Regions from separate parts of the Moritella sp. 5 genome, predicted to be linked through region 2. Evidence: predicted binding sites of a transcription regulator. Region 2 holds the regulator's gene; each other region holds the start of a gene.

Region 1 (8,420 bases), 400 kb from region 2:
TGTGATGAGCCTTTTTCTTATGAGCCGCTTACCAGCCAGCTAACAAATAAAGTACGAAGACTACTTGTTAGTAATCACACTGAGTGGCTCTGAGAGTTTCGCTTTACCTTGCATAATACTAATTTCTACACGGCGGTTACGACGTAATTCACTTTCTTTATCCGTCAATGGTTGGGTATCAGCCATGCCCTGCACGATTAAGCGGTTCTCATTGAACTCTTTAACCTTTAACATTTCATGTGCCACAGAAACGGCACGCTGGCTCGACAAATCCCATTTAGAGCGATAAAGCTCTGAATGTAACTTTTCTTTACCTGTATGTCCGGCAACCGTAATCATCCCTGGTATCGTTGCTAATAGCTGCGCGACCTTTTGGATCACGGGACGAAAGCGTGGCTGTAAAAAGGCAGAACCAGCTGGAAATGAACCCTTTTCATTAATACGAATGATGATTTGCTGCCCCAAATTTTCAACCTCAACACCACCACTATCGACTTCTTCTTTTAAGGCTTCTGCGAGAGCCTTGACTAGCTCACTGGTATCTTCCGTTACTTCGACATTTTCTGTTGGCGTATTATCACGGGTCGACGTTTCTGGTGATTTACCACCATTACTTTCTTCTTCGCGTTTGTTCTTACCACCCGCGTTTTGATCTTCGCCATCTTTGAAGTCTAACTCTGCTTCACTATTATCAATGGTGTGCTGCATAATGGTTTCAATCGGCGTCGGGTCCGGTCGACCAGGACGAAATTCCTGTGCGATCACAGTTGTACCCTTAGGGATATTTTTGACATCAATTTGATTTTGTACACCAAAAGCAAATTGCATCGAGCCAGCAATCTGCTTAAATTTAACCACGTCCATTTCTGAAAATGACAACAGTAATACAAAGAAGCACATTAACAGGCTCATTAAATCGGCAAATGTACCCATCCACGCGGGGAGACCTGGGGGTGGGCAATCGCATTCATCAGACATACTTTATCTCTCTACTTATTTAGCTGTCATCATGGTGTAAACTAAACGTCTGTATCCGCCAATTCGCGTTTTGATGAATGGAGGTAATTCTTTAATAAACTTTCGATAACCCGCGGATTACGTCCTTCTTGAATACCTAAAATTGCATCCATAATCAGGGTATTGTTCAGCATTTCTTCTTCTGAACGTAATTTCAATTTCCCCGCTATCGGGATGGCAACCATATTCGCAAAAACCGCGCCGTATAGCGTTGTTAGTAAAGCAACTGCCATTGCAGGACCAATCGATTTAGGATCATCCATGTTTGATAACATCGCCACCAGACCGATCAGGGTACCAATCATTCCCATCGCAGGAGCAACTTCACCGATCATACTAAATACATGAATTCCGGCTTTATGACGAGCAGTGGTCAGTTTAATGTCTTTTTGCAATGTCTGACTAACAACTGTTGCATCGTGACCATCCACTAATAAGTCGATGCCTTTTTGCATAAATTTATTTTTTACTTCAGCTTCCTCAAGCGCTAAGAACCCACCTTTACGCGCTGCGTCCGCCATTTCAACCGCTTGTTCAATTAACTCTTCGGGTTTATCGATTTTAAACATGAATGCTTTTACGGCAATTTTTGCTGCGGCTAAAAACTGGCCAAAATTAAAATGCATTAATACGACAAAGAGTGAACCAACAAATACAATCAATATCGATTGCGTATCAACAAACGTACTTATATCGCCACCCAGCACCATTGCCATCACTACAAACGCAAACGAGCCGACTAATCCTACTAAAGTTGCTAAATCCACAACATTCCCCATCCCAAGCAAATTATCATCATATTTATAGCGAGTGTATTCTTGATCTATATCGGCAAGCAAACAAAATTCTTAAGTAATCTTATCCTGCTTATTACTGGCATCGTACAGTTAAGCTGTCTATACCTTATTAACTTGGGTATAATACCCGAGTATATTATCAGAGGGACACCCGATGGCGGTAAAAAAACCAGAAAATATGACGTTCGAGGCGTCTATCACAGAGCTAGAGACAATTGTGAACAGTCTAGAGCAAGGTGATTGTGAGCTTGATAATGCGTTAAAGCAATTTGAACGTGGTATTAGTTTAACACGCGCGAGTTCACAGAAACTTCAGCATGCTGAACAGCAAGTAGCCATATTACTCGCCGACGGTGACCAGCAAACGCTTTCTCCCTTCAATTCTGACAGTAGTAATTAAATAGTGCAGCTTTCAAATTCTATTACCCAATATCAGGGTCGTATCAATAACTATTTGCAACAGCAAATAAACTTGCTACCACCCCATGAAACCCAACTTGCCGCTGCAATGGAATATGGTCTGTTACAAGGCGGTAAACGTGTTCGCCCTGTGATCGTATATGCCGTCGGCGAAATGCTAGGCGTAAACCTTACCAACCTTGATGGTCCAGCAGCCGCAATCGAGTCAATTCATGCATACTCATTAATTCATGATGATTTACCCGCGATGGACGATGATGATTTGCGCCGTGGTCAACCGACTTGCCATATTAAATTCGACCATGCTACCGCTATCTTAGCCGGTGATGCACTGCAACCTTTTGCTTTTGAATTATTACTTGATTGCGCACTGGCACCTGCAGCCGAAAAAAATCGTTTGGCCATGTTGAAATCGCTAACCCAAGCAAGTGGCTATAGCGGTATGTGTGGTGGTCAAGCAATGGACTTAGCTGCGACAGATAAACAGATCTCACTGGCACAACTAGAAGCTATCCACAATAATAAAACGGGTGCACTCATTAATTGTGCAGCAAAACTGGGTTGCCTTGCATCACCACATTGCTCGGTTGAATTATTAGCAGCGCTGGATAAATGGTCTAATGCTATTGGTTTAGCATTCCAAGTACAAGATGACATTCTCGATATAACCAGTGATACTGAAACGCTCGGTAAACCTCAAGGTTCAGATGTTGAATTAAATAAATCAACATACCCTGCATTACTCGGTTTAGCTGGGGCACAAGAAAAAGCCCAAGCACTGTATCAACAAGCGATGTTCGCCTTAGAAACAATTCCGCATGATACGACCGTTCTCGCTTTATTTACGCAGTACATCATCGAGCGAAATAAGTAACAGATTCTAACAAAGTATAAAATTATAAACATTATGAGCTTAGATATTTCGAATTACCCTACATTAGCATTAGCAGACATCCCAGAAGAGTTACGTCAATTACCAGCGGATCGTCTGGATGACTTATGTGATGAACTGCGCAGCTATTTACTACATACTGTTGGTATCAGTGGCGGTCACTTTGCTTCAGGCTTAGGTGTCGTAGAATTAACCGTTGCCCTGCATTATGTCTACAATACCCCATTTGACAAATTATTATGGGATGTAGGTCATCAAGCCTACCCGCACAAAATTTTAACGGGTCGTCGTGACCGTATGTCAACGATTCGCCAAAAAGGGGGGCTACATCCATTCCCTTGGCGTGATGAAAGTGAATACGACCATCTCAATGTTGGTCACTCATCAACCTCAATCAGCGCGGCTCTCGGTCTTGCTGTTGCTGCAGATCAAGAAGACAAAAACCGTAAAACAGTCGCCATTATTGGTGATGGTGCCATTACCGGTGGTATGGCATTTGAAGCGTTAAACCATGCTGGCCATATCGACAAAGATGTACTGGTTATTTTAAATGATAACGATATGTCTATTTCAGAAAATGTCGGTGCGGTAAACAAACACTTAGCAAAATTATTGTCTGGTGTTGCTTACTCAAATTTCCGTGAAAACGGTAAGAGAGTACTGTCAGGTATTCCACCAATTAAAGAGCTTGCCCGTCGCGCCGAAGAGCATTTAAAAGGCATGGTGGTACCGAGCACATTATTTGAAGAATTCGGATTTAACTATATTGGTCCGATTGATGGTCATGATGTGAATGGCTTGGTTGAAACACTGCGTAATATGCGTAGTCTTAAAGGCCCACAATTCTTACACGTAATCACCAAAAAAGGGAAAGGTTACGCGCCAGCCGAGCAAGATCAGCTTGGTTACCATGCCGTGCCTAAATTCAATCCAGAAGAAGATACATTGCCAGTCGCAGCCGCATCAAAACCAACTTTCTCAAAGATATTTGGTAATTGGTTATGTGACGTAGCAGCAACAGATAACAAGCTCGCAGCTGTTACACCGGCAATGGGCGCAGGCTCGGGTATGATCAAGTTCTCTGAGACTTATCCAAAGCAATATTTTGATGTCGCAATTGCCGAACAACACTGTGTGACTTTCGCAGCAGGTCTCGCGATTGGTGGTCATAAACCTGTGGTTGCTATCTATTCTACATTTTTACAACGTGGTTATGATCAGCTGATTCACGATGTGGCCATTCAGGATATTCCAGTATTATTTGCTATTGACCGTGCAGGTCTAGTGGGTGCAGATGGTCAAACACACCAAGGTGCGTTTGATATTAGCTTTATGCGCTGTATTCCTAAAATGGTGATCATGACGCCAAGTGACGAAAATGAATGTCGTCAAATGCTGCATACGGGCTACCAGTATAATGGTCCTGCCGCAGTACGTTATCCTCGTGGCAGCGGTACTGGCATTGACGTTGAGCAAGCATTTACTGAATTTGAAATCGGTAAAGGCATCGTTCGTCGTCAAGGCGAGAAGGTAGCAATCTTATGTTTCGGTACGTTAATGCATAAAGCTATTCCAGCAGCTGAACGTTTAAATGCAACCGTTGTGGATATGCGCTTTGCCAAACCCTTAGATGAAGTATTGTTAGCTGAGATGGCGAATAGCCATGATATCTTAGTCACTATCGAAGATGGTGCGATCATGGGCGGTGCCGGTTCTGGTGTGAATGAATACCTAATGGCGAATAAGTTAATGACACCAACATTAAACTTAGGTCTGCCAGATAAGTTTATTCACCAAGGTACTCAAGATGAGATCTACGCTGAATTAGGCCTAGACGATATTGGTATTGAAGCGAGCATTAAGGCCTTTATCGCCCTATAATTTTAATGATTACAAATTGATAACGATTAAAAAAGGCGCTACTCGATTAATATCAAGTAGCGCCTTTTTGATTTTTACAGCGTAATGTAATAAATAAGTTGAACGCTCGCTAAGGCAAACACACCAGCCAGTACATCATCAACCATAATACCAAAACCACCATCAGTATTTCTATCTAGCCAACCAATCGGTCCTGGTTTCACAATATCAAAAAATCGAAATAGCGCAAAACCGAGAATAACCCAAACCCAGCCTTGTGGGGCCGCAATCATAGTAATGCCATAACCGGCGATTTCATCCCAAACGATGGCGCCATGATCGTGTACACCCATCGCTTTACTGGCACTTGCACAAATATATACACCAATCACTGACGCCAACGCGACAATGCCGATATATTGCCATAAGCCCAACTCTAAGACGCTCGTCATCAGCAAATACAACGGGATAGCAACAAGCGTTCCCATCGTACCAGGCGCTTTAGGAAATAAACCACTACCAAAACCAACAGCAGCGAGATGCACTGGGTTAGCGTAGTTTAATTTTTGTAATTCTGGCGATAAAAAATCTTTTTTCATTGGAAGTGATCCCATCCTTGCAAAGCTAACGTGGTTAATTGCTTGTCGTTAAAATAGTTAATTTGTGGTTCTCGTTGTTTCTGTTGCTCTATTTGTTTAAGTTGATCAGCCGAAACACTGGCTATTTCACCAATATGCGTAAATGGTAAATCATGCTCAGCCATCACTTTTTCTAGTTGCGCTCTATTCTCTGGCGATACTGTAAATAATAATTCATAATCATCACCACCAGCAAGTGCATACTGCGGCCATAACGCGTTACTTACATAAGTTTGCAATGCTGTTGATAAAGGTAACGCAGTTAGCTCAATATTTGCCGTCAGATTAGTACCACAAGCACGACTAGAGGCATTAAGTATATGTTTTAAGTCTGACGCCAAGCCATCAGACAGATCAATACAGCTGCTTGCAACATCAACCAGCGCTTGACCCGTACTGACTCTTGCGGTCGGACGTTGATGACGAGCAATCAAAAAACCTTTCTCGGAGTCCGTTAATGCTACTTCATTGGTATTTTCAGAGATAGTGTTATCAGGGTTATTCGCATCGATAAGTAATTTTAAGCCTGCGGCTGCATCTCCAATCGAGCCACTGCAATAAATTAAATCACCAGCTTTGGCACCGTGCCTCGGTAAGGCTTTACCTTGATCAACAAAACCTTGTAAAGTAAGTGTCAACGTCATATTGCCTTTCGTGGTATCACCACCAATCAAACTCACACCATAACGATGTAATTGTTGATGTAAACAATCACTGAAAACCGTTAACCACTCACAATCATAATTTGGTAAAGTGAGCGCCAATGAAGCCCACGCAGGTTGCCCCCCCATCGCGGCAATATCACTAATGTTCACTGCAACCAGTTTATGCGCCACATCCGCAGGGTTCGCATCACTAAGAAAATGAATACCACTGACCATGGTATCTGTGGTCACGACTAACTGTTTGCCCGCAGGCACAGACAAGATCGCACAATCATCACCGATTCCAGTGATGACATCGTCACGTGGAACCGATTTATTCGTAAAATATTGTCCAATTAAATCAAACTCGCCTGTCGCCATAGTACTGCTGTATCCATTATGATACCCAAACGGCTTGGGTATAGGTTGCAATTAATCTTGTTATTGTACTTTTAATTAAGGCCTAATTGTATTTTTAATTAATGTCTAGAGTGTGAATTTTAGGCATAAAAAAAGCCAGCAACCTGTGCTAGCTTTTTTGCATTGAAGAAAATAATTTAATTATTTTTTCAAACGTAATTGCAATTTACTTACAATTTTATCTAATACGCCGTTAACGAATTTGTGGCTATCTTCAGCACCAAAATCTTTCGCTAATTCGATAGATTCATTGATCACAACTTTATAAGGTACATCTTGACGCTTTAGTAGCTCAAATGTAGAAAGACGTAAAATCGCTTTCTCAACCAAGTCTAAATCATCCATAGGACGAGATAGGAATGGGCTCATCAACTCATCAAGTTCAGCATGATTTAAGCTTACGCCTAATACCAATTCACGGAAGTAAACTGCATCTGTGTCACTAAAATCTTGATCTGTTACAAATTGGTGTTCAATATTTGCAACAGTTTCTTGCGTCATTTGCCATTGATAAATTGCTTGTGTGGCAAACTGACGTGCCTTACTACGTTCCGAAGGTTTCATTTTTTCTCCAATAATACATCAACTTGATGCAAAACATTCACCATTTCAAGTGCACTTAGAGCAGCCTCCGACCCTTTATTACCAGCCTTGGTACCAGCACGCTCAATTGCTTGCTCAATTGTGTCAGTTGTTAACACACCAAATGCAACAGGAACATCATAGTCCATTGCAACTTGAGCAAGACCTTTATTACATTCGCCAGCTACGAATTCAAAATGTGGTGTACCACCACGAATTACCGTACCTAAAGCAATAATTGCATCAAACTGTTTTGTCGCAGCTACACGCTGAGTAACAAGCGGTAATTCGACAGCGCCAGGAACACGCACAATAGTGATGTTGTCTTCGCTAACTTGGCCAAAACGTTTTAGTGAATCGACAGCACCCGCTAACAAACTTTCATTGATGAAGCTGTTAAAACGAGAGATTACAATTGCAATTTTTGCTTCTGGAGCAGGAACATTTCCTTCGATAACTTTCATGTGTACAAATCCTATATCACGGCGCGTAATTTTACGGCCAATTTTAATTATTATGAATCGGCTGACGAAAGGGCTCGGATTGTACCAAGCTTTCGCCAGCAAGCAAACTTATTCTACGCCTATCTCTAAAACTTATTTAGAGATATATTCGACAACTTCTAGGCCAAAGCCAGATAGTGAATGGTAACGTTTGTCTGAGCTTAATAGCTTCATCTTAGACACGCCCATATCAGCTAAAATTTGAGAGCCTACACCGACACGGCGTGAAGTACCCTGCCATTTTGCTTTTGGCTGTGTTTCGCCTTTATCTTCTTGAGCAAATTGTTTCACTTTTTCAATGATATCGTTAGAGTCTTCTTCATTGCCTAAGATAACCATTACACCACCATCACGACCGATACGTGCCATCGCATCCGCTAATGACCATGAGATTTTACTCGCACGGTCGGTATGCAAAATATCTGTCATGGTATTTTGTACATGCACACGTACTAATGTTGGCTGCTGGGCAACAACATCACCTTTGCGTAGTGCATAGTGAACTTGATTATCAATAGTGTCACGGTAAGTCACTAAATCAAAATCACCGTGTTCGGTTGGTAGTTTACATTCAGCTACACGTTCAATGGTGGTTTCATTACTGTTACGGTATTCAATTAAATCAGCCACGGTGCCCAATTTAAGGC
Region 2 (8,420 bases):
AAGGTCAGGTAGTACGTTCGAAAGAACTTGCGACGACCTTAGTATTAACGGCAAGTGGTGCCGCTTTCCTTGCTTTTGGTGATGCTCTCGCCCGCGCGCTTGAGGCTAACATGACGCGTTTATTTCAACTTGACCGTGAAGATGTATTCAATCCTTATGCCTTGCTCGAAATTGTTAGCGCGAGTGTTAAACCGTTATTTTGGCCGCTGTTCGGTATTATGATTGCGGGATTTTCTGCCGGAATTATTGGTAATATTATGATGGGGGGCATGGTTTTTAGTGGAGAATCTATTCGTCCGAAAGCATCAAAAATGTCACCTAAAGCGGGTCTTAAAAGAATGATGGGACCGCAAGCCATGGTTGAATTGATTAAATCAATTGCCAAGGTTACGGTTGTCGTGACGATTGCCTTGTTGGTGCTAAAAGTGCAATTTTTACAGATTATGGAGTTTAGTCTCCAGCCATTGCATATTTCGATTATCCAATCGCTGAGTCTTTTGACTGATATTTTTATTTGGTTGTGTGCGTCTTTGATTATTATTGTCGCGATTGATGTGCCTTACCAATACTGGAAACATGCCAAAGAATTACGGATGACCAAGCAAGAAGTTAAAGATGAAATGAAAGATGTGAATGGTAATCCACAGTTAAAAGGCAAGATCCGACAAATGCAGATGGAGGTATCGCAACGTCGTATGATGGGTGATGTTCCTGACGCTGATGTGATTATTACCAACCCAACACATTATTCTGTGGCGTTAAAATATGAAAAAACCGGTAACTCCGCCCCTAAAGTTGTGGCTAAAGGTGTTGATCAAGTGGCATTCCGTATTCGTGAAATGGCGAAAGAAAACAAAGTGCCAATCTTAGAGTCAGCGGCTTTAACACGTGCTATTTATCATACGACTGAGATTGATGATCCAATACCTGAAGGGTTATTTATCGCGGTAGCACAGATACTTGCCTATGTTTATCAGCTCGAACAATTTAAACAACGTAAAGGTAATCGGCCTAAACCGTTACCAAAAACCATCGATATTCCTGATGACCTAAAATATTAGTGTCATTTGTGGACTTCAACACTGAATGATTTTGCCTTCGGTATGATTATTGCTTTATACTATCAAGCATGAAATTTTGAGGTCTCGTAATGCAAGTAGCAACAAATCTGTCAAAAATCTGGGGTAAAAGAGCGATTGCGCTAGAAAATATCGGCACCCCGATAGTTGTGTTAGCTACACTCGGCATGGTTGTATTACCGATACCTGCATTCCTATTAGATGTATTCTTTTCTTTTAATATCGCTTTATCGTTATTAATTCTGCTTGTTTCGGTATACGTCAATAAACCACTTGATTTTGCTGCATTTCCGACTGTTTTGTTAATTGCAACATTACTACGCTTAGCCCTGAATGTCGCATCAACACGTGTGGTGTTGTTAGAAGGGCATAATGGCGGTGATGCTGCGGGACAAGTTATCGATGCCTTTGGTTCTGTTGTGATCGGCGGGAATTTGGCGGTGGGTCTCATCGTGTTTATGATTTTAATGATTATTAACTTTGCCGTGGTGACCAAAGGTGCGGGACGTATTTCGGAAGTAAGTGCGCGTTTTACGCTCGATGCTATGCCGGGTAAACAGATGGCCATTGATGCCGATTTGAACGCCGGTATTATTGATCAAGAAAAAGCTAAATTGCGCCGAGAAGAAGTCACTCAAGAAGCTGATTTTTATGGTTCGATGGACGGTGCCAGTAAATTTGTAAAAGGTGATGCAGTTGCCGGCTTATTGATTTTATTTATTAATATTATCGGTGGCCTTATCATTGGTATTTCACAGCATGATTTAAGTTTTGCGGAAGCTGGTGAAATTTACACATTATTGACCATTGGTGATGGTCTGGTTGCGCAGATACCGTCACTACTTTTATCGATTTCTGCAGCTATTATTGTTACCCGTCAAAATAAAGACGAAAAACTCGGCACTCAAGTTACGAGCCAAATGGTGGCCAATCCAAAAGCATTGGCCGTTGTTGCTGTCATTATGACCGTGATGGGGTTAGTACCAGGTATGCCACACCTTGCTTTTATCGGCTTTGGTGTTATTACTGGTGGTTGGGCGTGGTGGTTAATGAAAACAGAAGCCAAACGTGAAGAAGAAAAAGACAACATTTCAGAAGATGCAGACATTAAAGCGAATTTGAATGATCAAAAAGATCTCGATTGGGACGATGTTAAACCCGTAGATACGATCGGTCTGGAAGTTGGCTACCGACTTATTCCCATGGTTGATAAGAGCCAAGGTGGTGAGTTATTAAACCGTATTAAAGGTGTTCGTAAGAAGCTTTCTCAAGAATTAGGTTTTTTGGTGCCCGCAGTGCATATTCGTGACAACCTCGAATTACCACCAAATTGTTATAGTATTAATATTATGGGAGTTTCAAATGGCGAAATTGAAATTTTCCATGATAAAGAGTTAGCCATTAATCCGGGTCAGGTATATGGCAAGATTGATGGTATTTCAACCATAGATCCCGCTTTTGGCCTACCTGCTTTATGGATCAATCCTCAACAGCGTGATCAAGCGCAAACCTTGGGTTATACAGCTGTTGACTCAGCTACAGTTGTTGCGACACACTTGAGTCAGTTACTACTGAACAATGCTGCGCAATTACTCGGTTATGAAGAAGTGCAGAATTTATTAGATGTATTAGCGAAAACACATCCTAAATTGGTCGAAAGTTTAGTCCCTGAAATTTTACCGTTAGGGGTTGTTGTGAAAGTGTTGAAAGGGTTATTACATGATAACGTGCCAATTCGAGATATTCGCACGATTGTTGAAACAATGGCTGAATATGGTACTAAAACGCAAGATCCAGAAGTGTTGATTTCTGCTTGCCGTGTAAGCTTACGCCGCATGATCGTTCAGGATATAAATGGTATCGATAGTGAATTACCTGTCGTGACACTTGCCCCCGAATTAGAACAGATATTACACCAGTCTTTACAGGCTGCAGGCAGTGAAGGTGCGGGTATTGAACCTGGTTTAGCTGAACGGATGCAAACCTCATTAACAGAGGTTGCACAAAATCAAGAATTAGCGGGACAACCGGCGATCTTACTTACCTCTGGGGTATTAAGGTCAACATTGGCGAAATTTGTGAAATACTCAATACCCTCATTACGCGTATTATCATATCAAGAAGTACCTGATGATAAACAGATTCGAATTGTCAGTGTTGTTGGTCAATAATACGTAAATAAATAATTTAAGTAGCGAACAGAACTAAGGATGTTAAGTTGAAAATAAAGCGCTTTTTTGCCAAAGATATGCGAGCGGCATTGGCTGAGGTCAAAGAGGTTCTTGGCCCCGACGCTGTTATTATGTCTAACAAAAAGGTCACCGGCGGCATTGAAATAGTTGCTGCTGTGGATTTCTCTGAAAGTAAGCCTGTCGCACCTGAAAAAGTAAGCGAACCAAAAACTGTAGCAAATAAATCAGAACGTCAACTTTCTGAAGACTCCGTCAATTTATCGGCATCTAAATTCAACTTCAAAAAATTAATGAATAATGAACTGTCACAGCAAGCAGAACCAGAGCGCCCTGTAGCGCCAAATGACTCATTAGCGAGCTTATTGGCACGTCAGCAAGAACATAAACAGCAAATGTCACAAGCAATCAATAACGATGATAATACGCGTGAACAAAATAATTGGGATACCAGTTTTTTAAAGAAACCGGTCGCTCGTCGCTTTGCTGAACGTCCAAATACTGCTCCGGCGACACTCGCAGAGCAAAATGAAATGCGTGATGGTATGGCGCGCTCTTCTCAACAAAGTGGTTATAAGCAGTTTGAGTCGACTACGCCGAAAAGTGACAACCAACAAGACATGAGTGCGATGAAGGCTGAGCTTGCCTCAATCCGAAAGTTGCTTGAGCACCAAGTCTCAGGATTACAGTGGCAGGAAGTTGAACGTAATGAACCTATTCGTGCTATGTTGATCAAACATCTGGTTAAGATTGGCTTTACCGAAGAAGTTGCTGACCAACTAGCTAACTGTGTGGCTGAAAACTGTTCGATTGAGTCGGCTTGGGATCAGATCGAAGCGTTACTGACGGACAGCGTTCTCATTGCGCAAGATGATATTTTGGGTAAAGGTGGTGCTGTTGCATTAGTTGGCCCAACCGGCGTGGGTAAAACGACAACTATCGCCAAATTAGCGGCAAAATTTGCCATGTTGCATGGCTCAGAGAATGTTGCGTTGATTACTACTGATACATATCGTATTGGTGCTCACGAACAATTAGCGACTTACGGCCGTATTATGGGGTGTGTTGTTAAGGTTGCCCGTGATGAAGCAGAATTGGCACAATACTTGTATCAGTTAAGAAGTAAACGTTTAGTCTTGATTGATACTGCCGGGATGGGACAGCGTGACAAGCGTTTATCCGAACAGTTAGATACATTAGTTAATAATGAAAAAGTCGTGATTCGTAACTATTTGGTTGTCCCTGCAACTGCACAGCGTAGGGTTGTACAAGAAACATTAGAGCATTTTCATCATATTCCGTTAGCGGGCTGTATTTTAAGTAAAGTGGATGAAAGTTTAAGCTTAGGTGAGATTTTAAGTGTACTAATACAAAATGAACTACCGATTGCATATATAACAAATGGGCAAAGGGTTCCTGAAGATATAGATTCAGCCAATGCGCAGCAATTAGTTCGTACTGTATTTAACAGAGATACGCTAGAAGAACAAAACGATACGCATTTTTGGTTAGGCGATGATAAATAGTAATGAATAAAAATATTTTTTTCGATCAAGCAAGTGGTCTAAGACAAATGAGTAATAACAAAAAAGTTAAAGTCATTGCCGTTTCAGGTGGTAAAGGTGGCGTAGGTAAAACTAACGTAACACTGAACATGGCAGTATCACTCGCGGCCCAAGGTAAGCGAGTCATGGTTTTAGATGCCGATCTTGGGTTGGCAAATGTGGATGTTTTACTCGGTTTACGCGTACATAAAAATATTTCTCACGTTATTTCGGGTGAATGTACATTAGATGATATTTTGATTGAAGGTCCGAATGGGATCTTAATCGCACCGGCAACATCTGGTACGCGTTCGATGGTTGAGTTATCAATACAAGAACATGCAGGCTTAATCCGTGCGTTTGCAGAATTGAAAACACCTATTGATGTGCTACTGGTTGATACTGCTGCGGGTATTTCGGAGATGGTGTTAAGTTTTTGCCGTGCTTCACAAGATATATTAATGGTGGTGTGTGATGAACCGACATCAATCACGGATGCTTACGCATTAATTAAGTTATTATCAAAAGAACACGGTGTACATCGTTTTAAAATTGTGGCTAATATGGTGCGTAGTTTACGTGAAGGCCAAGAATTATTTACTAAATTGACACGTGTAACGGACCGATTTTTAGATGCAACATTAGAGCTTGTTGCTTGTATTCCGTTTGATAACAGTGTTCGTCAAGCCGTTCGTAAACAGAAAGTGGTTGTAGAAGCATTTCCAAAAGCGCCCGCTTCATTGGCGTTTAGAGCGTTAGCAAGTCGAGCTGCAACTTGGCCAGTACCGAATAAAGTCGGCGGCCATTTGGAGTTCTTCATTGAGAACCTGTTTGAAAACAAAGCTAGGGTAGAAGATTGAAGTGAATAAGGCATCCGCTTACAGTAACATCCAGTCGCAACAGAGTCATGCTGTTGAGCAATTTGGTTTTTTAGTAAAACGAATTGCCCATCACTTGCTTCTACGTTTGCCGCCGAGTGTTCAGTTAGATGATTTAATCCAGTCGGGTATGATTGGATTGCTGGATGCTGCGCGCAATTTTGATGGCTCTAAAGGCGCTAGCTTTGAAACTTATGCTGGTATTCGTATCCGCGGCTCAATGATTGATGAAATGAGACGTGGGGATTGGGTCCCAAGATCGGTGCATAAAAATGGCCGTGATATTGCTGCTGCCATTGACCGTATCGAAAAACAAACGGGTACGGATGCAAAAGATACGGATGTTGCTGAAGAATTAGGCGTAAACCTGACTGACTACCATAGTATGTTGATGGATGTTAATAGTGGGCATATATTGGCGGTCGAAGATTTGACCGCGAGTAATGAAGATGCCTATTCAATTTACGAAGGAAAATCAAGCACTCCTTGTGCTGATTTTTCTGAGCTACGTTTTCAGCAAGCATTAGCAAGCTGCATTAAAACACTACCCGAAAGAGAAAGCTTAGTCTTATCGCTTTATTACGATGAAGAGTTAAATCTAAGAGAGATCGGGGAAGTACTCAGTGTCAGCGAGTCTCGTGTGAGTCAAATACACAGCCAAGCGATGCATCGAGTGAAAGCGCGTATGCATGCTTGGTTAGATGACTAAGTTTAATTGGTACTATTTATCTAGTACTTGAATATTGAAGTAAGATATTTATGGGATCAGGGACTGTGAATATTGTAATTACTTATTTTGGAGAACAACTTGAAAAAGCAAATTAAAATTCTTATTGTCGATGATTTTTCTACGATGAGACGCATCATTAAAAACTTACTTCGTGATCTTGGTTTTAGCAATACCTATGAGGCGGACGACGGCAACACGGCATTACCTATGCTAAAAAATGGCGATTATGATTTTGTTGTCACTGATTGGAATATGCCTGGTATGCAAGGTATTGATCTACTTAAAGAGATCCGTAAAGACCAAGCGCTATGTCATATCCCAGTACTAATGGTTACGGCTGAAGCGAAGCGTGAACAGATTATTGAAGCTGCTCAATCAGGTGTGAATGGTTACATTATTAAACCATTTACAGCGGCGACACTAAAAGAAAAATTAGAGAAGATCTTCGAACGAATTCAATAAGCAAGGATGCGCATGAGTGAACAACAAGAATCGTTGATTTCATTAGAAGACGCTAAAGAACTGGTGACACTGCTAGAGTGTGGTCAGGTAGAAATGGCAAATGAAATAATTACTAAAATTCAGAATACAAATTCAGATGCACTATTTGAAAAAGTGGGTGTGTTAACACGTCAATTACATGATTCATTAGAAGATTTCCAGTTAGATACACGTATTGAAAGCTTAGCTAACGATGAGTTTCCTGATGCTCGAGAGCGTTTGAATTATGTTATTGAGATGACGGATAAAGCGGCAAACAGAACGATGGATGCAGTTGAATCCTGCTTACCAATTGCTGATAGTTTTAACGACCGCATTCAACAAGTGATGCCAAATTGGAAGAACTTGATGAGTCGTGATTTACAATTGGGTCAATTTAAAGAACTTTGTAAATTATTAGACGATTTTCTTCAAGTTTCAGTATCTGATGCCGATAGTTTAAGACAGTATTTAACTGAAATTCTCATGGCGCAAGATTTTCAAGATTTGACTGGTCAAATGATCCGTCGCGTGATTAATTTAGTACAAGAAGTTGAAGTCAAATTAGTTGAAATGTTGACTATGTTTGGTGAGGCTTCAAAACCACTAAATGTAATGACAGAATCAGTTAAAAGTGAAATAAGTGGCATTGAGGCGGAAGGTCCAATCATGAATGCGAGTGAACGCGTTGATGTACTAGACGGCCAAAATGATGTTGATGATTTATTATCAAGTTTAGGATTTTAAGGGAGATATTGATGAGCTTTGATGTTGATGAAGATATTCTACAGGACTTCCTGATTGAAGCATCTGAAATTCTGGAGCTACTCTCTGAACAACTCGTTGATTTAGAAAAAAGCCCAGAAGACGCTGAGTTACTTAATGCAATTTTTAGGGGCTTTCATACCGTTAAAGGTGGCGCAGGATTTTTAGCATTATCAGAATTGGTTGATATTTGCCATGGTGCAGAAAATGTGTTCGATAGCCTGCGTAATGGCTTAAGAACAGTAACACCAGAGCTCATGGATGTCATTCTTAAATCATTGGATTGTGTCAATGTGATGTTTGTAGCGATTCAAGAGCGTGAACCATTAATTGCTGCAGATGCGGAATTAATTCATCAACTTCATTTGCTTACCCAACCTGAAGCGACTCCAGCAGCAGTGATAGAAACTGTTGTTGAAGCCCCGAAGGTTGAAGCTCCGAAGGTCGCAGCACCTGCCGTATCAGCAAATAGTTCTGATATCGATGGTATGTCAGAACTTGAATTTGAACAATTGCTTGATGAACTACACGGTAAAGGTACAGCTCCTACAGCAATAAATACTGCTGATTCGAAGCCTACGACTGCAACTGTCGCGACCAGTTCCAATTCAGATTTTACAGATGATGAATTTGAAAAACTACTTGATGATCTGCATGGTGTTGGTCAGCATGCTAGCGCGACGAATATAAAAGCAACGTCAGCGCCTGTTGTTGCTACGCCGGCTGCTAGTAGCGGTGAACTCAATGACGATGAT
Region 3 (8,420 bases), 2.4 Mb from region 2:
CTAACAGGTTTTTTATTTCTTTCAATTGTAATGTTTGCATTGCGGGAGGCTCCCCAACTTTCAAGCGGTTCAAATATGGTCGTTTACTTTGGTGGATTTATTGGTGCTTTTTATGTGGTAATTAATAGCCTTGTCATGAGCCATCTAGGTTCTACTAGTACAATGATTTTAGTTATTGGTGGTCAAATGTGCTTTGGTTTATTTTTGGACTCATCGTCAAGCTCAACCAGTGAACTACTTATTAAAGTACTTGGTGTTATTTTTATTGTTATAGGGGTTTCTCTAAAGGAAGCAATAAAATACAAGCACACAAGTCTTGCGCCTTAGTCATAGCGCGCTCTATGTTAGGTAAAGTCTAAGTTGATAACAGACTTAGCAGTTAACCCTCGTCCGATCAGGGCGGGGATACAAGGCGAAAGTGCGTAGCACTTTGATCTTTGTTATTTTGTGGTGTTATACTGTACGAATATACAGAGGTTTATTATGTTAAGAGCAACAAAAGTACGTATTTACCCTACAGCCGACCAAGCAGAGTTTTTAAATGCTCAGTTTGGTGCTGTTCGGTTTGCGTATAATAAAGCTCTGCACATTAAGAAACATTTTTATAGTGTAAAAGGCATATCACTTGCAGTACAAAAAGACTTAAAACCGTTACTCCCTAAAGGCAAGAAGTCCCGTAAGTATAGTTGGTTAAAGCAATATGATTCTATTGCACTGCAGCAAGCAGTTATTAACCTAGATGGTGCTTACAAGAGGTTCTTTGATAAGAAACTTAAAGCAGGTTTTCCGACCTTTAAGCGTAAGCATGGTAAACAATCCCAGTTAAATCAAAGCACATTACAAGCGTGTCAGGTTATGACCTTGGATTGACAATTACTTAATTGACGATCGAGGTAATAAGACCGCTAACCCACGCTTTCTTGTGAATGCTTGTAGCAATTTAAGAAGAAAGCAAAAGGCATTAAGCAGAACTAAAAAAGGTTCTCGTAACCGCTCTAAAGCACGTTTAAAACTAGCGTCGGCACATGAACGTGTCAGCAATGCTAGAAATGACTTTCAGCATAAATTATCAAAACGAATTATTGACGATAACCAAGCGGTAATAGTTGAGACTCTGAAATCATCAAACATGCTAAAGAATAGAAAATTAAGCCGTCATATTTCGGATGCTTCATGGTCTGCCTTTGTTGATAAGGTATCTTATAAAGCTGAAGTGTACGGAGTCCACCTTGTTAAGTGTAATCAGTGGTTCGCAAGTTCTAAAACTTGCTCATGCTGTGGTGATAAGGTAAAAGATATGCCGTTGAATATTCGTCATTGGTCTTGTCCATCATGTAACACTCAACATGATCGCGACATTAACGCATCAAAGAATATTCGTCATTACGGCATAATTAAATTAAAAGCGGATGGATTGACCGTTTCTGCATAGTGAAGCTGTGTTAGACCTGTAATATTTACAGGCTGTAGCTAACGACCTATGAAGCATCGCCATTTATGGCGGTGAGCAATCACATTTTGTTTGCTCTTTTCTTCTCTTGCATACGCTGAATATTGAACTCTTTTCTCAATTCTGCTTTACGCTCTGCTTGTTGTTCAGATAGTGGGAAGTTTTCTAGCTCGGTAAAGGTATCGGCTATTTTCCTGGTTACTTCTGGCCATGGTCGCTCGACTTTGACGAGTAGCGCGATACACACTTGCACTTTATTCAGCGCTGCACCAGTATTGAGTGGCGCGATAGAAAGTGCGGTTTCAAAGTGTTGTAATGCGACGTCAAGTTTACCTTCAGTAAATGCTTCAATACCCAGTTTGTTGTGGTGCTGAAATTGAACCTCTTTACTGTCTTCTTCACCACTGATACTAGCAAGTAACTTTTCACTGTGTACGTTAGAGTGTTGAATATAAGGCTGCACTTTTTCAGCAAATTCAAATTCTTCTAACTCGACAAGTAGATTAACCAGTTGTGGCCCTAACCATTCTGGTGTGCCTTCGGGTTCGGTTAAATACGCTTCATTACTTTTTAGCAGGGTGTGTTTCGCTTTAACTTGGTTGCCTTTCACATTATGAATAGACGCTAAACTGTAACCTTCCAATGCCAATAACTCATCTTCCTCTACATAGGGGTGTTGTTGCGAAGAACGGTGAAACAAACCGCTAATCTCTTGTAACAAGCGGCCTTGCTTAAATTTGTCTTCTTCATTTTTCGCGACAAGAATAATAGCTTGAACATAATTAATCAGATGTTGGGGAGCTTGATGTATGGTGTTTTTGGTCTGCATTAAAATAGCGAAAAAGGCTTCTTTGGCTATCGCATTCATATTTGTATCAAGTGCCAATTCTGCGAGTAGTCCTTGACGCTCTAATGACAAGTGGGAATGTTTGATCGCACGTTGCACAATTTGCAGTGCTTTTTCACTGTCGCCACCATCCCTAAAGCAATGTGCTAACCAATCATAACCATCTAGCAGCATCGGATTATATTTAATGATGTCTGATAACAGTGGGATCGCTTGCTGGTAGTTCTTCTCTAGATAATATACCCGACCTAACAGCAATTGTGCTTGGGTATGCGGGTGGTCCTCTATAAACTCTTCTAAGATAGTACGCGCTTCAGCGTACTTTTCCTTTTCAATTAATAGCTCTGCTTTAAATAAACGACAGAAATTACGATAGCGTGCAGAGTAGATTATTGCGTTATCACATTCTTCCATTGCCTGAGCAAAATCGTCATCCTTAATTGCTTGGTAGATAGGCAGCAGAGCCTCTTTTTTATTGAATGCTTTTTGAATACGTAAATTAAGTTCGTTTTGTGAAAACGGCTTCATTAAATAATCATCGGGTGTCATTTGAATTGCGCTTAATACAATCGCTTTCGAATTATCGCCTGTGACTAAGAAAAATACGGTATGGATAGGTAATAAGTTATCCATTTTTAATGTTTCAAATAGCTGGCGGCCATTAAGGCCAGAGCCAAGATTGTAATCAACTAACAGTAAATCATAGGTATTGTGGCGGCATAATTTTAATGCGTCTTCGGCACTACCCACATGCGTGACATCTTTTGCCCCGAAGTTAAGCAACATGGTTTTGAGCATGATCTGAAAAGCACGTTGGTCATCAACAATGAGTACGCGTTTGTTTCGATAGTCAAAATTTTGATTCATGTTTATTTAAAACTCAAGGGTTATGGGTAAATTTAGACGTGAATGATTAGCATTCACCACAATAACAGGTATGCATAATACTGTCTTGAGAGGAGCGCTATTTTGTTAATTAGTACTGTTAACTGGGTGTTTTTTGTGCGACGGAATTATCACAAAACCATATAGTTAATTGTTTTATCAAGCAAACAGTATTGAGAAAAGTATTGTGTTATATAGTGGTTTTATTGATGTTTTAGAAGGTATATTACAAGGATAAGATGTGCTAATTAACATTGGTGGGAATAAATCGTATAGAGAGTGGTGGAGGGAGAAGGATTCGAACCTTCGAAGGCTGAGCCGTCAGATTTACAGTCTGATCCCTTTGGCCACTCGGGAACCCCTCCACATTGTTCTCTATTTTTGTCATCTATTGCTAGATGGATATTTTACGATGATGACTTCTTTTACATTGACCAGAATGTAAAATCATCAAAGTAGAATGATGGTGGAGGGAGAAGGATTCGAACCTTCGAAGGCTGAGCCGTCAGATTTACAGTCTGATCCCTTTGGCCACTCGGGAACCCCTCCACAAGTAATGCTTTTTTCATCTACTCGCATTGGTAGATGTTGTATTCACTTTGATGATTACTTTAAGACCTATTTTAAGGCATATTTAAGATAGAGTACATTGGCCACAACGTACTTCTTATTTCAAGTTATCAGCAAAGCTAAATGATGGTGGAGGGAGAAGGATTCGAACCTTCGAAGGCTGAGCCGTCAGATTTACAGTCTGATCCCTTTGGCCACTCGGGAACCCCTCCACAAGTAATGCTTTTTTCATCTACTCGCATTGGTAGATGTTGTATTCACTTTGATGATTACTTTAAGACCTATTTTAAGGCATATTTAAGATAGAGTACATTGGCCACAACGTACTTCTTATTTCAAGTTATCAGCAAAGCTAAATGATGGTGGAGGGAGAAGGATTCGAACCTTCGAAGGCTGAGCCGTCAGATTTACAGTCTGATCCCTTTGGCCACTCGGGAACCCCTCCACAAGTAATGCTTTTTCATCTACTCGCATTGGTAGATGTTGTATTCACTTTGACGATGACTTTAAGACCTATTTTAAGGCATAGTACATTGGCCACAACGTACTTCTTATTTCAAGTCATCAGCAAAGCTAAATGATGGTGGAGGGAGAAGGATTCGAACCTTCGAAGGCTGAGCCGTCAGATTTACAGTCTGATCCCTTTGGCCACTCGGGAACCCCTCCACGAGTAATTCTTTTTCATCTAAAGGATAGATGTTGTTATTATGTCGACTTTTATATCATTTTTAAAATGAGTTTTATGTAATCAGCATAACGTAAATATTGTGGTGGAGGGAGAAGGATTCGAACCTTCGAAGGCTGAGCCGTCAGATTTACAGTCTGATCCCTTTGGCCACTCGGGAACCCCTCCACAAGTACGAAACGGATAGTATCAGAAAATGTCTGTATGTGAATAAAAAAATCGAATAAACAGCTAAATATTTATAAAAACAGGTCGATAACTTACTAGTTGATTATTTCGTGGCAAAATTTGGTTGTTCTGCGCGCAATATTGTTCAAGAGGTAACTTATTTACGTTCAATCGATACGACAACATGCCTTAATTGATGAGCTGCAACTTGGCCAACAGTTAAACAAATGTACTTTAAATGGTGATAGAGCGAAGTTTTCTCTGTTATTAAGTATGTTGTCATCTGATATTACAGATCAGAAACAAATCGAAGTTAAGCATACTGCCGTTGATACGTCAGCGTATGATGCTGCGCGAATCGCAAGGTTAAATGAGTACGCTGCAAACAATAATATGGCCGCATTGCGTTTAGAGATCTGCTTTTCACCTGAAGTCGGTGCTGGGGTGGGTGATGCTAAATATGTTGCAGAGTCTGTACTACAAAACAGTTCTCACTTATTACAGCAAAAATTAGCGCACGGTTCGCTAATTAAACCAACGGCGAACGAGCGTGCTCAAGCTGCGCAATCTACCACTTCCACTCAAGATCTTGTATTACCACTGGCAAACCAATCGAGTATGGCAAGCTTGTTAGATGTATTAAATAGTTATGATGCTGATAAGCCGCTAAAAATAACAGCGTTTGGTTAGTCTTTTTCAACACCTTACTGAATTTGAGTTTATATCCAGATTGCGAATAAAATCACGATGCTTATATAAGAAAGATTTAATATAAAAAACGAGTCTAAAGCAAGACTTGCTTAACATTATGATTAAGATTTATTATGGTAACCAAGGTGATGGGGTGCCACCTACTTAACCGCCAATTGTTGGCTGATGACTCCTATTAAATTTGAAAACAAGTGAATCTGTAAAATAGCATTAACTGAATAGTGACTACATTTATTTGTACTATTATTTGTTGGTACTGTTATTTATGCCACGATGACACCTTGTTTTCCTAAATCTAATAGGAAAATTGTATGCACTACTCTTCTGAAATTCAATCAATGTGCCCGATTCAACGCGGCGATCTCCATGCATCTGCTCCCATCCCAATTGAAGGCCGAATGGTCAATCCTAAAGAAGTTATTGCGATTTCAGGCTTAAGTCACGGTGTCGGAACTTGTGCGCCTCAGCAAGGTGCTGCCAAACTCACTCTCAATGTTAAAGAAGGCATTATTGAAGAAGCCTTAATTGAAACAATTGGTTGTTCTGGCATGACTCAATCAGCTGCGATGGCTGCGGAAATCATAACTGGTAAGACGATTCTTGAAGCAATGAATACTGATTTGGTGTGCGATGCTATCAATGTTGCAATGCGTGAGATCTTCCTCCAGTTTGCTTATGGTCGTAGTCAATCCGCGTTTTCTGAAGGTGGACTAGAAATCGGTGCGGCTTTAGAGGATCTGGGCCAAACTCAACGCAGTCAAGTTGGTACTAGTTATGCGACAAGCGCAAAAGGCGTTCGTTACATGGAAATTGCAGAAGGTTATGTTACTAAGTTAGGGTTGGATGAAAATAATGAAGTGATTGGTTATGAATATGTAAACCTTGGGAAAATGATGAAATCCGTCAACAAAGGTGTCCAAGCAGATGATGCCATGAAATCTGCAGCAGGTACATATGGTCGTTTTGACGAAGCCGTTAAAACTATCAATCCACGTGAAGCTTAATCTAAGGATACTATTATGACTAATTGCACTATTACAAACCCAATTACAGCACGACTAAACGAAATGAACTTGTCTTCAATTGAAGATGCTTATCAGTATTGCCTCGCTAAAGGAATTGACTCTAAATTTTTAGTTATGGAAACGCAGCCTATCGCATTTGATAGTGCCGCTGATGCTTATACCGTTGGCACTGCATTGGCGTTATATCGTGAAGCAAGTTCAGCTGAAGAGGCTGCCAATATTATTGGTGAAGGACTGCAATCATTCACAAAAGAGGGGAGTGTTGCTCGACAACGTCAAGTCGGTATTGGGCATGGTGCACTTGCTGCTCGATTATTGAATGAAGAAAGTCAATGTTTTGCATTTCTTGCTGGTCATGAGTCTTTCGCTGCAGCAGAGGGGGCGATCAAAATTGCGCTGAATGTGAATAAATCTCGTCAATCACCCCTTAAAGTTATTTTAAATGGTTTGGGTAAAGATGCCGCATATCTGATCTCTCGTATCAATGGTTTTACGTATGTCAGAACTCAATTTGATTATCAAACGGGTGAGTTAAAAGAAGTTAGCCGTCGTTCATTTTCAACTGGTCCTCGCGGTGACATTCTTTGTTATGGCGCTGATGATGTGCGTGAAGGTGTTGCTATTATGCATGCTGCTGGCGTTGATGTGAGTATTACGGGTAACTCCACAAATCCCACACGATTCCAACATCCTGTCGCGGGTATTTACAAATCAGAGTGTATTCGAGCAGGTCATCCTTACTTCTCGGTCGCCTCGGGCGGTGGTACGGGTCGTACTTTACATCCTGATAATGTTGCTGCAGGCCCTGCGTCATATGGTATGACAGATACAATGGGACGTATGCATGCCGATGCACAATTTGCTGGTAGTTCGTCGGTGCCATCTCACGTTGCTATGATGGGGTTTATTGGTATGGGTAATAACCCAATGGTTGGTGCAACGGTAGCATTAGCCGTTGAGGTTGATCAGTTACTAAATCGATAAAATAAACGTTAATCTATCTCTCCTCAAACACGGAATGCCAGGTTAAATATTGTTTTCAATTTTTTTAAGATAGTATACAAAATAAGGCTAGATTGTTACACAGCGTTAACATATTATGACTTTATATCAATAAATGTCAGGTTATAGCGGTACTTAGTTGTATTGAGATAACCAAATTGGATTAACAATGGTGAAAATAATGTCTGAGCTAAGTGGTTCTGTAAAAACAGAAGGCAAGTCAGGCTCAATGGCTCAAGACGATATCGTCTATGCGCATATCTTTGATGCCATTCTTGAACGTCGTCTTCCGCCTGGAACAAAATTAAATGAAGAAGCATTGGGTGATATTTTTAGTGTAAGTCGCACTATTATACGTCGTGCATTATTACGCTTGTCACACGAACAAGTGGTGGTGATCCGTCCTAACCGCGGTGCTATTGTTGCATCGCCTTCTGTCGAAGAAGCAAAACAAGTCTTTATTGCTCGGCGTACACTCGAAGATGCTATTACTAAGCTTGCTGTTGAGAATGCATCAAATAAGCAGATTACGCATTTACGTCAATTGATAGTGGAAGAAAATGAAGCCACCAAACAAGGTGATTTAGGTAAAGCGATCCGTTTATCGGGTGAGTTTCATCTAAAGCTGGCTGAAATGTCTGGTAATGTGCCTTTATTTAATTTCCAGCGTAGCTTGGTATCGTTAAGCTCGTTGATTATTGCGCAATACGAAGTCGCGACGAGTACGCATTGTGTATTGGATGAGCACAGTGAGTTACTCGATGCGATTGAAGAAAAAGATGCTGAAAAAGCCTGCTTATTAATGCGTGAGCATTTAAAACATATCGAGTCTAAACTGAATTTAGATGGCGAGACCGTTTCCAGCGACCTGCATGTTGTTTTTTCTAATGTGCTAAATAAAAAATAAAATAACGCAAATTTTTATAATATTGTATACAAGCAATGCCAAGTTCAATGTAACTTGGCATTGCTATTTCTGCCTCCCACATCTATAGCCTTATCTAATCTTCACTATAATTGTATATATAATCCTCAAATTATTTTATTAAATTGTGTCTCAATTGTTATTTTTATGTA

Evidence for each region. The regulator FliA, encoded in region 2, starts transcription of late flagellar genes. The targets are predictions, from matches to a motif close to CTAAAGNTNNNNNNNNNNNNGCCGATA.
Region 1: the regulator FliA is predicted to act here: its motif matches at 1,844-1,870, upstream of pomA (flagellar motor protein PomA).
Region 3: the regulator FliA is predicted to act here: its motif matches at 4,669-4,695, upstream of HWV01_RS15715 (VC2046/SO_2500 family protein).

What each region holds. Positions count from the first base shown of each region.
Region 1 is NZ_CP056122.1:744,185-752,604, reverse strand. It holds gene HWV01_RS03500 (flagellar motor protein MotB) at 61-978, opposite strand; gene pomA (flagellar motor protein PomA) at 1,020-1,784, opposite strand; gene xseB (exodeoxyribonuclease VII small subunit) at 1,969-2,214, shown strand; gene ispA ((2E,6E)-farnesyl diphosphate synthase) at 2,218-3,108, shown strand; gene dxs (1-deoxy-D-xylulose-5-phosphate synthase) at 3,142-5,007, shown strand; gene HWV01_RS03475 (phosphatidylglycerophosphatase A) at 5,082-5,585, opposite strand; gene thiL (thiamine-phosphate kinase) at 5,582-6,649, opposite strand; gene nusB (transcription antitermination factor NusB) at 6,830-7,252, opposite strand; gene ribE (6,7-dimethyl-8-ribityllumazine synthase) at 7,249-7,734, opposite strand; gene ribBA (bifunctional 3,4-dihydroxy-2-butanone-4-phosphate synthase/GTP cyclohydrolase II) at 7,867-8,420, opposite strand, start outside.
Region 2 is NZ_CP056122.1:1,142,719-1,151,138, forward strand. It holds gene flhB (flagellar biosynthesis protein FlhB) at 1-1,061, shown strand, start outside; gene flhA (flagellar biosynthesis protein FlhA) at 1,151-3,250, shown strand; gene flhF (flagellar biosynthesis protein FlhF) at 3,298-4,794, shown strand; gene HWV01_RS05295 (MinD/ParA family protein) at 4,797-5,672, shown strand; gene HWV01_RS05300 (RNA polymerase sigma factor FliA) at 5,674-6,399, shown strand; gene cheY (chemotaxis response regulator CheY) at 6,499-6,882, shown strand; gene HWV01_RS05310 (protein phosphatase CheZ) at 6,895-7,647, shown strand; gene HWV01_RS05315 (chemotaxis protein CheA) at 7,659-8,420, shown strand, end outside.
Region 3 is NZ_CP056122.1:3,536,670-3,545,089, reverse strand. It holds gene HWV01_RS15765 (DMT family transporter) at 1-327, shown strand, start outside; gene HWV01_RS22420 (helix-turn-helix domain-containing protein) at 484-870, shown strand; gene HWV01_RS15755 (RNA-guided endonuclease TnpB family protein) at 923-1,432, shown strand; gene HWV01_RS15750 (response regulator) at 1,512-3,164, opposite strand; tRNA gene HWV01_RS15745 (tRNA-Tyr) at 3,463-3,547, opposite strand; tRNA gene HWV01_RS15740 (tRNA-Tyr) at 3,647-3,731, opposite strand; tRNA gene HWV01_RS15735 (tRNA-Tyr) at 3,880-3,964, opposite strand; tRNA gene HWV01_RS15730 (tRNA-Tyr) at 4,113-4,197, opposite strand; tRNA gene HWV01_RS15725 (tRNA-Tyr) at 4,334-4,418, opposite strand; tRNA gene HWV01_RS15720 (tRNA-Tyr) at 4,521-4,605, opposite strand; gene HWV01_RS15715 (VC2046/SO_2500 family protein) at 4,765-5,295, shown strand; fluoride riboswitch at 5,432-5,498, shown strand; gene HWV01_RS15710 (iron-sulfur cluster assembly scaffold protein) at 5,628-6,320, shown strand; gene HWV01_RS15705 (GGGtGRT protein) at 6,336-7,325, shown strand; gene HWV01_RS15700 (GntR family transcriptional regulator) at 7,525-8,250, shown strand.